3 regions of the Rhodococcus opacus B4 genome follow, and region 1 is predicted to be linked to each of the others. Evidence: riboswitches for the same ligand, from Rfam matches in the RefSeq annotation. Region 1 holds a riboswitch; each other region holds the start of a gene.
The links. Region 1 has a riboswitch for cobalamin ahead of metE (5-methyltetrahydropteroyltriglutamate--homocysteine S-methyltransferase). Riboswitches for the same ligand answer to the same signal wherever they lie in the genome.

Region 2: it holds a riboswitch for cobalamin, as region 1 does, so the genes downstream of both, ROP_RS31195 (ABC transporter substrate-binding protein) here and metE (5-methyltetrahydropteroyltriglutamate--homocysteine S-methyltransferase) in region 1, are expected to answer to the same signal.
Region 3: it holds a riboswitch for cobalamin, as region 1 does, so the genes downstream of both, ROP_RS21565 (CbtB domain-containing protein) here and metE (5-methyltetrahydropteroyltriglutamate--homocysteine S-methyltransferase) in region 1, are expected to answer to the same signal.

The regions. Positions count from the first base shown of each region.
Region 1 covers NC_012522.1:3,270,253-3,274,281, forward strand. The annotation lists gene ROP_RS15040 (enoyl-CoA hydratase) at 165-980, shown strand; cobalamin riboswitch at 1,113-1,308, shown strand; gene metE (5-methyltetrahydropteroyltriglutamate--homocysteine S-methyltransferase) at 1,444-3,705, shown strand; gene ROP_RS43200 (hypothetical protein) at 3,728-3,874, opposite strand.
Region 2 covers NC_012522.1:6,884,889-6,888,917, forward strand. The annotation lists gene ROP_RS31190 (MMPL family transporter) at 1-1,321, opposite strand, end outside; cobalamin riboswitch at 1,414-1,556, shown strand; gene ROP_RS31195 (ABC transporter substrate-binding protein) at 1,653-2,648, shown strand; gene ROP_RS31200 (FecCD family ABC transporter permease) at 2,645-3,733, shown strand; gene ROP_RS31205 (ABC transporter ATP-binding protein) at 3,730-4,029, shown strand, end outside.
Region 3 covers NC_012522.1:4,687,493-4,691,521, reverse strand. The annotation lists gene ROP_RS21575 (alpha/beta fold hydrolase) at 1-548, opposite strand, end outside; gene ROP_RS21570 (antibiotic biosynthesis monooxygenase family protein) at 581-895, shown strand; cobalamin riboswitch at 946-1,079, shown strand; gene ROP_RS21565 (CbtB domain-containing protein) at 1,102-1,296, shown strand; gene ROP_RS21560 (CbtA family protein) at 1,287-2,081, shown strand; gene ROP_RS21555 (DUF5996 family protein) at 2,092-3,033, opposite strand; gene ROP_RS21550 (DsbA family oxidoreductase) at 3,156-3,830, opposite strand.

The DNA.
Region 1 (4,029 bases):
ATTCGCCTCTCACCGTGGTTGCAATATTCGCAAACCGCCTCGTCGCATATCGCACAATTACTCAGCTGCAACATATTTCACCGATCCGATCGGCGCCGTAGCGTAATCGGTGCCGCACACCGAAGGGTGTGATCGAACGGGTGAGCAGTGAGGACGGGAATGCGATGACGACCATGACGACGGGCACTGCAGAAGTGGCCGCGGAGTTCACCGTCCCGGATCTGCTCGTCGAGGAGGCGGACACGGTTGTGACGGTCACGTTCAACCGGCCGGGCAAGCTCAACTCGCTGACACCGCAGATGTACGAAGACCTCGGTCGCGTGTGTGAGCGGGTGAACGTGGATCCGGCGGTGCGGTTGCTGGTCGTCCGCGGTGCCGGCCGGGCATTCGCTGCCGGCTCCGACATCGCGCACTTCCGGTCCTTCACCGATGGTGAGGACGGGGTGGAGTACGAGAACCGGTTCGTGGCGGTGCTCGCGCGCCTGGAACGGGTGCGGGTGCCGACGTTGGCGGTGATCGACGGACCTTGTGTGGGTGCGGGGTTGATCGTCGCGGCGGCGTGCGATGTCCGGGTCGCGACCACGCGCTCGTATTTCGGATTGCCGATCGCCCGCACCCTGGGCAACGCGCTGTCCGCGTATCCGCTGGCGCTGCTCGCCGACAGGTTGGGCTCGGCCCGGCTGGCATCGATGGTGGCGCGGGCCAGGATGCTGCCTGCCGCCGAGGCAGCGTCGATCGGATTCGTGGCCGAGACCGCCGTCCCCGACCACTTCGACGACCTGGTGGCCGTCGTGACCGGGGACCTACTCGCCGCCGCGCCCTTGACGGTGTGCTCGACCCGTGAGGTGCTGCGCCGAATCCGGACCACGGTATTGCCGGAGTCCGCGGACCTGGTCCGCGCCGCGTACGGGAGCGACGATTTCCGGGCGGGGGTGGCCGCGTTCCTGCGGGGCGAACGCGCGGAGTGGTCGGGAAGGTGAGCATCGGTGGCGTCCCGAGGCGGGTCCGGCGGGGTGTCCCACCCGGGCGGGTGGTGTCCTATGCTGACCGGTGCAGCTGGTTCGCCCGGCTCGGTCGTGAGGAGCCCCGAAGACCGCACCGGGCGTCGAAGCACCGCGGATCCCTGCCGGGGTTTCGGGGTGTGAGAGGGAACCCGGTGAGAATCCGGGACTGTCCCGCAGCGGTGAGTGGGAACGACCGCCGTCATCATGCACTGGGCATTTGCCTGGGAAGCGACGGCCACTAGGTCCGGTGGATGCCACCGGGGGCCCACGAGTCCGAAGACCTGCCGACTGTGTCGGGCACGCCGTGCCCGACGGTCCACCGCCTCGGGGAATGGGCGTGTAGGCCTTCTCGTGTCGCAGCATGCGTTGTCTCGGGCTCGAGAGGTGTACTCGTTTCTGCCGGTGGTGGTCCTTCCCTGCCTGTAACTGGAGAAACACCGTGACCACCCTCTTCACCGCGACCGTACTGGGATCACCTCGCATCGGTCCGAACCGCGAACTCAAGAAGGCCGTCGAGGCCTACTGGGCGGGCCGCGCCGACGCCGCCGCCCTGACCGAGGTCGGCGCCGACCTGCGCCGACGAAACTGGACCGACCTGCGCGATGCCGGGCTCGATTCGATCCCGGTCAATACGTTCTCGTACTACGACCAGGTCCTCGACACCGCCGTGATGCTCGGTGCCCTGCCCGACCGAGTCGCCGGCATCGGCAATGACCTCGACCGGTACTTCGCCGCCGCCCGCGGCACCGACACCGTCACCCCGCTGGAGATGACGAAGTGGTTCGACACCAACTACCACTACCTCGTCCCCGAGATCGCCCCCTCCACCACGTTCACCCTGGACGCGTCGAAGGTGATCGGCGAACTCGGTGAGGCGCTCGAACTCGGCATCGCGGCCCGCCCGGTGATCGTGGGCCCGGTGACGTTCCTGCTGCTGTCGAAGACCGTCGGCTCGGACGCACCCCTGCTCGAGCGCATCGACGAGCTGGTGCCGTTGTATGCGGATCTGCTGACCCGGCTCCACGACTCCGGCGCCGAGTGGGTGCAGATCGACGAACCGGCCCTGGTCGCCGACCGCACCCCACAGGAGATCGCCACCGCCAAGCGCGTCTACGACCAGCTCTCCGCCGTCGAATCCCGTCCCGCGATCCTGCTGGCGTCGTACTTCGGCAGCCTCGGCGACGCGCTGCCCGCGCTCGCCTCGACCGGGGTCGAGGGCATCGCGGTCGATCTGGTCGCCGGATCCGACACCCTCGCCGCGGTTCCCGAGCTGACCCGCAAGCATGTCGTCGCCGGTGTGGTGGACGGTCGCAACGTCTGGCGCACCGACCTCGAGCACGCGCTGACCACCCTCGGCACCGCGTTGGGCAGCACCGGATCACTGGCGGTGTCCACCTCCTGCTCGCTGCTGCACGTCCCCTACACGCTCGATGCGGAGCGGTCTGTGGACGCGGCGCTGCGTTCGTGGCTGGCGTTCGGGTCGGAGAAGGTCCGCGAGGTGGTGACCCTGGCCACCGCATTGACGCAGGGCCGGCAGGCGGTGGAGGGACGGTTCGCGCTGGACCGGGCGGCACGAGCGACCCGGGCCACGGATTCGCGGCTGCACGACGGCGCGATCCGGGCTCGGCTGGAGTCAATCCTGTCGTCCGATCCCGGGAGGTCTCCGGCGGATCGGCGTCGTGAGGCGCAGGCCGGGTTGAATCTGCCGTTGCTGCCGACCACCACGATCGGCTCGTACCCGCAGACGACGGAGATCCGCCTCGCCCGCGCGTCCTTGCGCAAGGGTGCGATCACGAAGGCGGAATACCACGATCGGATGCGCGCCGAGATCGCCGATGTCATTGCCCTGCAGGAGAAACTGGGCCTCGACGTCCTCGTGCACGGCGAACCGGAACGCAACGACATGGTGCAGTACTTCGCCGAGCAGTTGGACGGGTTCTTCGCCACCGAGAACGGCTGGGTACAGTCGTACGGGTCCCGGTGCGTACGTCCGCCGATCCTCTACGGCGACGTGCGCCGGCCGAACCCGATGACCGTCGACTGGATCACCTACGCCCAGTCCCTCACCCAGCGCCCGGTCAAGGGCATGCTCACCGGTCCGGTCACCATCCTGGCGTGGTCGTTCGTGCGCGACGACCAACCACTGGCCGACTCGGCGAACCAGGTCGCCCTCGCCATCCGCGACGAGACGGTGGACCTGCAGGGCGCCGGGATCCGGATCGTCCAGGTCGACGAACCCGCACTGCGCGAACTCCTCCCACTGCGGGCGGCCGAGCAGACCGCCTACCTGGACTGGTCGGTCGGGGCGTTCCGGCTCGCCACCTCCGGAGTCGCCGACACCACGCAGATCCACACCCACCTGTGCTACTCGGAGTTCGGTGAGGTCATCGACGCCATCGCCAACCTCGACGCCGACGTCACCTCCATCGAGGCGGCCCGCTCACACATGGAAGTTCTGGGTGACCTCAACGCCGTCGGCTTCGACCTCGGCGTCGGCCCCGGCGTCTACGACATCCACTCCCCGCGCGTGCCGAGCGTGGCGGAGATCGCAACGTCGCTGAGGGAGGCACTCGATGCAGTCCCCGCGCAGCGGTTGTGGGTCAACCCCGACTGCGGACTGAAGACCCGCGGCCCGGTGGAGGTGGAGGCATCCCTGCGTAACCTCGTCGACGCCGCGAAGCTGGTCCGCGCCGGCCTCTGACCCCGGGACGCAGTTCCTGGGGTCAGGCGACGACGGGACGCTGGGTGACGACGGAGCGTTGTGCGACGACGGTGTACTCCGACAGCGGGCGGATCAGGGCGTTGGAGTCTCCCTGCTCGACGATGTGCGCCGCAGGTCCGGCGGCGAGCGTCCCAAGAGGTGCATTCACATCTGGTGAGAAGCCCATTCCCTCACTGGCAGTATGGGGTCAGGGGTTCGAGTCCCTTGGCTTCACAATCACGAAACCCGTTCCGGCTGAGTCGGAGCGGGTTTTGTCATCGTCGGGCGGCCTCGAGCCGATCGTCGCTGACGCGCCCATGGACG
Region 2 (4,029 bases), 3.6 Mb from region 1:
CAGCGGCTCCGTCGGCGGCAGTGGGCGCGGTGCCGTCGGTGCCCCGGAGGATGAGGGTGGCGCCGTTCCCGGTGGTGGGAAATTCGGTGGTGAGAGTGTCGGTGGCGATACGGGCCGGATCGTTCTCGGGCAGCGCCGTGTACGTGACCTCGCCGAGTGACGCGCTGAGCAGGGGCGCGGCGAGGACCATCAGGCCCGCGACGATCCCGACCGCGATGGCGACCGGCCGACGCATCACCCAGGTGACGACGGAGCCCCAGAATGTGCGGGCGCGCACCTCACCGCGCTGCGCCGCATCCTTGCGCCAGGTCAGCGCGTTGATGCGGTGACCGAGGATCGCGAGCAGCGCGGGCACCGCGGTGAGGGACAGCAGCGCCGCACTCGCGACCGCGGCCATCGCCCCGAACCCGAGCGACTTGATCACGTCCTGCGGAAAGACCAGCATTCCCGAGAACGCGCACACGAGAAGCAGACCGGAGAACAGCACGGTGCGGCCCGCGGTCAGGACTGTGCGCCGGGTCGCCTCGGCCACGTCGGCGCCGGACTCGAGTTCCTCGCGGAAACGGCCGACGATGAACAGGCCGTAGTCGATCGCGAGCCCCAGGCCCAGCAGGGATGCCACGTTGATCGCGAACGAACTGACGTCGGTGAACAGTGTCAGCAGGCGCAGCGTCGCGAGGGCACTGAATATCGAGAGCAGCCCGACGAACACCGGTACGGCGGCGGCGACCAGTCCGCCGAAGATGAAGACCAGCAACACGAGAGTGATCGGGAGCGCGATCGCCTCGGCCAGCACCAGGTCCTGCTGCAGCCGGTTGTTGAACGCCACACCCACCACCGAGTTTCCGGCGAACTCGGTGTCGACGCCCTCCACCTCGAGCTTCGGGAGCAGATCGTTGAACGTGGCGGCGGTGATCCCGGCATCCGGGTCGACGGTGATCGCTGCGGACGCCTTGGTGCCGTCCCCCGACACCATCGACTGCTTCCGCGTCGCGTCCGCGGTCCAGTAGGAGTTCACCGAATACGTCGGCACCTCGGCGGCGAACCGGTCGAGACTCGCGGTGACCTGGGGGCCGATGTCGTCGAGGGTCTTCCCGTCGGGTGCGGTGTAGATGGCGATGATGTCCGGGGTCTGCGGACCCAGATTCGCCTCGACGATTCGCGCGACCTCGGCGGATTCGCTACCGGGGTCGGTGAATCCACCCGAGCTGAGCTTCGCGAACACGCCGGTGCCCCATGCACCGCTCACCAGAACGGCGAACACGGCGAGGGTCAGGACCCACCATTTGCGTGAAACAACGGTCGAGGCCCAACGTGTCATGCGTCAACTCCGGGTGGTCGGGGGCGGTCGGCTGCGACTGCCGACTGTAGTGCGGATCGAGGGATCACCGGTGGGGGTGTGACGCGGGTCCCGGCGAATCGTGCATACTCGGCAGTGCACTTGCAGCCACACGCACGGGGGAAGCCGGTCCGAATCCGGCGCTGACCCGCAACGGTAGGCCACCAGAGCATTTCGGTGGCGAGCCCGAATACCCGCCGTGTGGTGCGACATCCTTTTCGTCGTGGTCTACGAAGCGGAGTCCCGCAGGCGCGCCTCCGCGTGGGCGTCTGCCGGCTTCTCATTCGTGGCTCTGAGCCGCAATGAGGTTTACATGTACTGTCAGTCGTTCCGAAGTTCCGCCCTGGTCACGTTCGCCGTGGCCGCGCTGGTGGTCGCGGGATGTTCACGCGGGGAGTCCGTGGGGGAGACCGCTTCCACCGAATCTTTCGCCGAGCCGGTGTCCGTCACCAACTGCGCGCGAACGGAGACGTTCGACGCGCCGCCCCAGCGCATCGTCAGCATGAACGATCACGTCACCGAGGTGCTGATCGAGATGGGGGCGGGCGATCGCATCGTCGGCACGGGGTACGGCGACGCGACCCCGCTGCCGGAGTTCGCGGAACAGTTCGCGAAGATCCCGAAACTCGCGACGGAGTACCCGACCCGGGAGCAGATCCTCGACCTCGACCCCGACCTGGTGGTCGGCGGCATGCGCAGCGCGTTCGACGAGAAGGAGGGGCGATCACGCGAGTCCCTCGGGGAACAGGGCATTCCGACCTTCCTGTTCTCCGAGTACTGCGGGCAGGGCTTCCCCGACATCGGGCTGCTGCGCAGCGACTACGGCCAGCTCGGTGAGATCCTCGGTGTTCCGGACGAGGCGCGCGCCGTCAGCGACCGGGTGACGTCCGGACTGCAGGCCGTGCGGGACGAGATCGCAGGCGCCGCGCCGGTTCCGACGTTCTTCTACGATTCCGGCGAGGACGTCCCGCTGACGATCGGCGGTGTGGGTGTCGGCCAGCTCATCGCGGACCATGCGGGCGCGGCCAACCTGTTCGCCGAGGGCGAGAAGCCGTATTCGAAGTCCACGTGGGAGGTCATCGGCGAACGCGCGCCGGAGGCGATCGTCGTCCTCGACTACGGCACGACGAGTGCGCAGGCGAAGATCGACTTCCTGAAGTCGCACCCGATCATGTCGACGACGCCGGCCGTGAAAGCCGGCCGGTTCGTGGTGGTGCCGCTCGACGACTTCTTCGAGAGCCCGCGTCTGGTGCGATCGGTGGAGACGATCGCGCGGGCGCTGCATCCGGATGTCGTCGGCGCGCGGTGACGGTCACCACGGAACGGGCGGCGCCGACGGAGCGGACGGCGCACCCGGCCCGCGCACGCCTCGGTTTCGCGGGCCTGGTGCTGCTGCTCGCGCTGGCGACGCTGTTCGTCCTCGGCCTGGCGGTGTCGTTCGGTTCGGTGCGCATCCCGGTCGGTGACGTCTGGGCAATCGTCGCGCACCGGGTGGCGCCCGGCGCGTTCGACCCCTGGTGGTCGCAGGCGCGGGAATCGATCGTCGTCGACTCGCGGCTGCCGCGGGCGCTGACCGCGGCGGTCGTCGGGGCGGCGCTCGCCCTGGCCGGCGCCGTGGCGCAGGCGGTGACGCGTAATCCGCTGGCCGATCCGTATCTGCTCGGGGTGTCGTCGGGCGCGGGTTTCGGCGTGGTGGTGGTGACGGTGCTCGGCCTCGGGGTGGGGGCGCTCGGCGCGTTCACGATTCCCGTCGCGGCGTTCCTGGGCGCGATGGTGCCGCTGTTCCTGTCACTGGCGATCGGCGGCCGGTATCCGCAGCCGACCGCCGTCATCCTCGTCGGTGTCGCGTCGGCGCAGGTGTTCTCGGCTCTCATCACGTTCTCGATCCTCGTCGTCGCCGACGAGCACCAACTGAGTTCGGTGATGCACTGGCTGGCGGGCGGTTTCGGCGACTCGCGGTGGTCGACGGTGATCTTCCCGGCCGTGGCCCTCGCCACGGTGGGGGCGGCGATGATGCTGAGCGCGAGCCGCATCGACCTGCTGCAGGCCGGAGACGACGGCGCCGCCGCCCTCGGGCTGAACGTGCGGCGCTTCCGCGTCGTGCAATTGCTCGGGGTGTCGATGCTGGCCGGGGCGGCCGTGTCCGTCGCGGGCGGCATCGGCTTCATCGGACTGCTCGTGCCGCACCTGGCCGGGTACGTCGTGGGCGCCCGTGCGATCCGGTTGCTGCCCGTCGCCGCGCTGCTCGGCGCGATCGCGATGGTAGCGGCGGACACGGCCGCGCGGTCGGTCGCACGGAGCATCGAGATCCCGGTGGGCGTTGTCACCGCCCTGGTGGGTGCGCCGATCTTCGTGTGGATGCTCTACCGGCAGTATCGGAGGGTCGAGCCGTGACCGCGCTGAGTCTGCACCGCGTCCGTGCCGAACTGGGGTCGCGGGAAGTGCTGCACGGCGTCGACTTCTCCGTCCGTCCCGGTGAGGTGCTGGCGCTGGTCGGGCCCAACGGTTCCGGGAAGACCACGGCGCTGCGCTGCTGCTACCGTGCGCTCATCCCGACCGCGGGAGCCGTCGTCGTCGACGGAACGGACAGCGCCGACCTGGGCAGGCGGGAACTCGCCCGGACGATCGGCGCGAGTACCCAGGAACCGCGGGTGTCCGCGGGACTGACCGTGCGCGAATCGGTTTCGCTC
Region 3 (4,029 bases), 1.4 Mb from region 1:
AAGTGCCTGTCTCCCCACTCCGCCGAGATGTCGCGGAACGTGTCGACGTCCCCATGCAGATACCAGCCGTCGGCGCGCTTCTCGAACGAGTCCAGGAAGTACTGTCCGGCAACCGGACCGAAGAACTCGAACAGATCCTCCCGGGTCGCGAACGGCTGCGGCCAGTTCGAGATCATCGCCGCCCAGTCGTCGGCGGTGCGGCCGCGGAAGTCGGGGGCCATGTCTTCGAGGACGAGCGCCGATACCTTCTCGGGGTGCTCGGCCGCCAGGCACCACGCGTGCAGGGCACCCATCGAATGGCCGATCACCACCCACGGCTCGGTGAAGGGGTCGAGCGCCGCGGACAGGTCGGCGACGAACGCTTCCGTCGTCAACCGCGACGGCGCGGGCCTGCCGTGGCCCGCGGCGTCGAACGTGAAGACGTGGCCGTGCTCGCGCAGCCACGGCAGGTGCCGCCCCCACGTCCGGGCACTGCCCATCAGTCCGTGCAGCAGCAGAATCGGCTGTCCCGTCCCACCCTCGTCGTGCAACGCACTCTCACCCGCCACCACTCCGACGCTAGCGGAGTAACCTCGCCCGCATGGCAGTGGTGAAGATCAACGCAATCGAAATCCCCGAGGGTGCGGGCCCCGAACTCGAGAAGCGCTTCGCGGCGCGCGCGCACGCCGTGGAGAACTCTCCCGGCTTCCTCGGTTTCCAGCTCCTGCGTCCGGTGCAGGGCGAGAACCGCTACTTCGTCGTCACGCAGTGGGAGAGCGAAGAGGCCTTCGCGGCGTGGCGCGACGGTCCGGCCCGGGAGGCCCATGCGGGCGAGCGGAAGAAGCCGGTGGCGTCCGGGGCCTCGCTGCTGGAGTTCGAGGTCGTGCTCGACGTCGCGGCGGCGAACAAGAGCTGAGCGCGGGGCCGGGCGGAAGGATTGACACGACGGCCCGCCGGGTGCAAAAGTTCGCAGGACAATGCGATGGTTCGGCAGGAATCCGGTGCAATCCCGGAGCGGTCGCGCCACTGTAAATCGGAGTAGTCCTTCACGGGAACCACCTCGACAGCCAGATACTGCGGCCATCGCCTGGACCTAGGGGACGCGAAATCCCAGGAGGAACTGTGGCACTCGCCTACGCACCCGGCTCGTCGGTCGACACGACCCGTCTCGCCGTCATCTCTTTCGCGATCGTTCTGTTCGCGATGCTCGCTCTCTACCTCGTGGGATTCGACCAGGGCGCGATCTCGCGCAGTGGCATGTACATGCATGAATTGATGCACGACGGCCGCCACCTCCTGGGTCTGCCATGCCACTGACCGATTCCTTCACGAAACTCCTGATCCGCGGTCTGCTGGCCGGCCTGATCGCAGGCATCCTGGCCGGTGGCGTCGCGTTCGTTCTCGGTGAGTCGCACATCGACGCGGCCATCGCGATCGAGGAGTCGCACAGCGCCGCCGAACCCGAAGGCCACTCGCATGACGCCGCGCAGGCGGACGAGCCTGCCGGGCACTCGCACGACGAGGAAGAGGCCCTGGTCAGCCGCGACGGGCAGCGCTTCGGACTGTTCCTCGCCACGTCCCTCGCGGGGCTGGCACTGGGAGCGATCTTCGCCGTCGTCGCGAATTACGCACGTCGGGTGACGACGCTGTCGGGGCCGTTGCTCGGTCTGACCCTGGCCGCGTTCGGCTGGCTGGCAATCGAGGCGGTGCCGTTCTTCAAGTACCCGGCCAACCCGCCCGCTGTCGGAGACCCCGAGACGATCAACCAGCGCACCTGGCTGTGGCTTGCCGCGGTCGCGCTGGGCCTGCTCGCCGTGGTCGCGTCCGTCTTCGCGGCGAAGGCCGTGGCCGCACAGGAGTTCCTGTCGGTGCGGATCGCCGCGCCGGTTGCCGTGTTCCTCGTGGTGACGACCGTCGGATACCTCGTGCTGCCCACCATCAACGAAGTGGGCGACGACTTCCCCGCAGTGCTGCTGTGGCAGTTCCGACTGTCGTCGCTCGCGACGCAGGCCACGCTGTGGCTGGTTCTCGGACTCGTGTTCGCGTTCCTCACCGAGCGTGCCACCCGGGCCACGGCGCCCGCGGCGGCGAACGCAGCCTGACCTGCACGGGTCAGCGGGACTTGTCCCAACGGGCCGGGTCCGCCTCCAGGGCGGCCCGGTCCCAGCCACCACGCTCGGCGGCCGCGTCGTACGTGCTGTGCAGAAACCTCAGCAGAGCCGCGTCGGGATCCTCCGCGGTGCGGACGGCCTCGTACGGCAGCAGGAATTGCCGGAACTCCGCGCTGTAGAACGCTCCGTCCGGCCCGATCGGGTAGTCGGCGAAACCGTCCGGCTCCGGGTAGGCGTACGCGTAGAACGCACCTTCGACGCCCCCGCCGGGCCAGAATCCGCAGCTGCTCAGCTCGTGTGAGTAGCCCTCGACCATCACCCAGTCTCCGCAGTTCGGTGCTCCCCCGGGGTGAGTCGGCGCGCTTCGACCGGAGAACCGGGTGCAGGCCAGGTCGAGCGCACCCCAGAAGAAGTGCACGGGACTGACCTTCCCGATGAAATGGGCACGGAACTCGTGCAGCACACGGTCCGCCTGCACCAACTGCCGCCAGAACCGGTGCACCGACTCACTGTCGTACGAGCAGTGCTGCGTGTCCTCCGCGAACGGCACAGCCGTCTCCACCTCGTTGGGCCTGGCCAGGATGGTCGTCGTCACACCCAGCTCGGCGAGCGTGTCCATCGTCTCCGCATAGAAATCGGCCACCGACTTCGGTTCGAGGGCCACCGTCCCGGTGCCGCCCGTGCTCGTGCGTATCACCAGCCGATGGTCGACGAAGTTGAATTCGATGTCGAAGCAGTCGGTGCCGTACGGGACGGTCGACGTGGTGAGACCGCGGGGACTCACGTACAGCGGCACCTGCCACCAGTGGTTGATCAACGGTGCGTGGGCCAGCCGGATCTTCCCGACGATCTGCGTCCACATGTGCAGGGTGTCCCTCGTCGACGTCCACTCGTCCACCTTCAACGCAGGCCATGCATCTCCGGATCGTGTCTGCTCGCGCACAGTGCCTCCCTGCCGACGACGTGCCTGTCAATCTGCCCGCCGTCGGGGGTGTTGGCAAGAGGCCGGATCACGCGCCTCGTCGCGGTGGTCTCCGCGCTGCATGGTCCGGCCCCAGCGAACCGCTACGTCGCGCGTACCTGGTCGTCCGCGCTCGCCTGCGCCAAGAGCTGCAGGAACACGTCTTTCGGCTGCGCACCGGACACGGCGATCCGGCGGTTGGCGACGAAGAACGGCACCGCCGACACCTGCAACGCACGAGCGGCGTCGAGGTCGGCGCGGACCGCGTCCGCACCGGCGCCGGACTCGAGTTCGGCGCGGACGGTGTCGGCGTCGAGCCCGGCCCGCGCCGCGATGTCGACGAGCACCGCGCGGTCGTCGATCACGGCGCCCTCGGCGAAGTGAGCGCGGAACAGCGCCTCCACCACGGCATCTCGGTTATCGCTCGCGATGTGGATCAGCCGGTGCGCGTCGAAGGTGTTGGCGGCGATCACCGTGCCGAAGTCGAGACGCAGGCCCTCCTCGGCCGCCGTCTGCGCAACGTGGCCGAACATCTGCCGCACCTGTTCCGGTGCCATTCCCTTACTCTCCACGAGGGCGTCGAGTTCGCTGCGCCGCTGCCCTGCCGGGGTGTCCGGCGACAACTGGTACGACCGCCACACCACGGTGACCCGGTCGCGCCCCTCGAACTCGGCGAGGGCCGACAGGAAGCGGTGCTTGCCGATGTAGCACCAGGGGCAGGCCACATCGGACCAGATCTCGATCTCGATGTCGCCGTCGGCGTTCTGCTGTGTCGTCACAGACCAGTGGAACAGATCGACGCCGGATTGTGTTCCGACCGGGTTCCGCGCGGGAGATTGTCTTGGTTCGCCGTGGTGCATTTACGCCCGCCGAATTCGACCGAACGGTACGGTGAGGGTGTCGACACGGCGGGAGTAACGTCGTATCGATCGTGCCGCTGAACAAGGGGCGCTCGTCGCGATGCCCGGACGGTCGCGA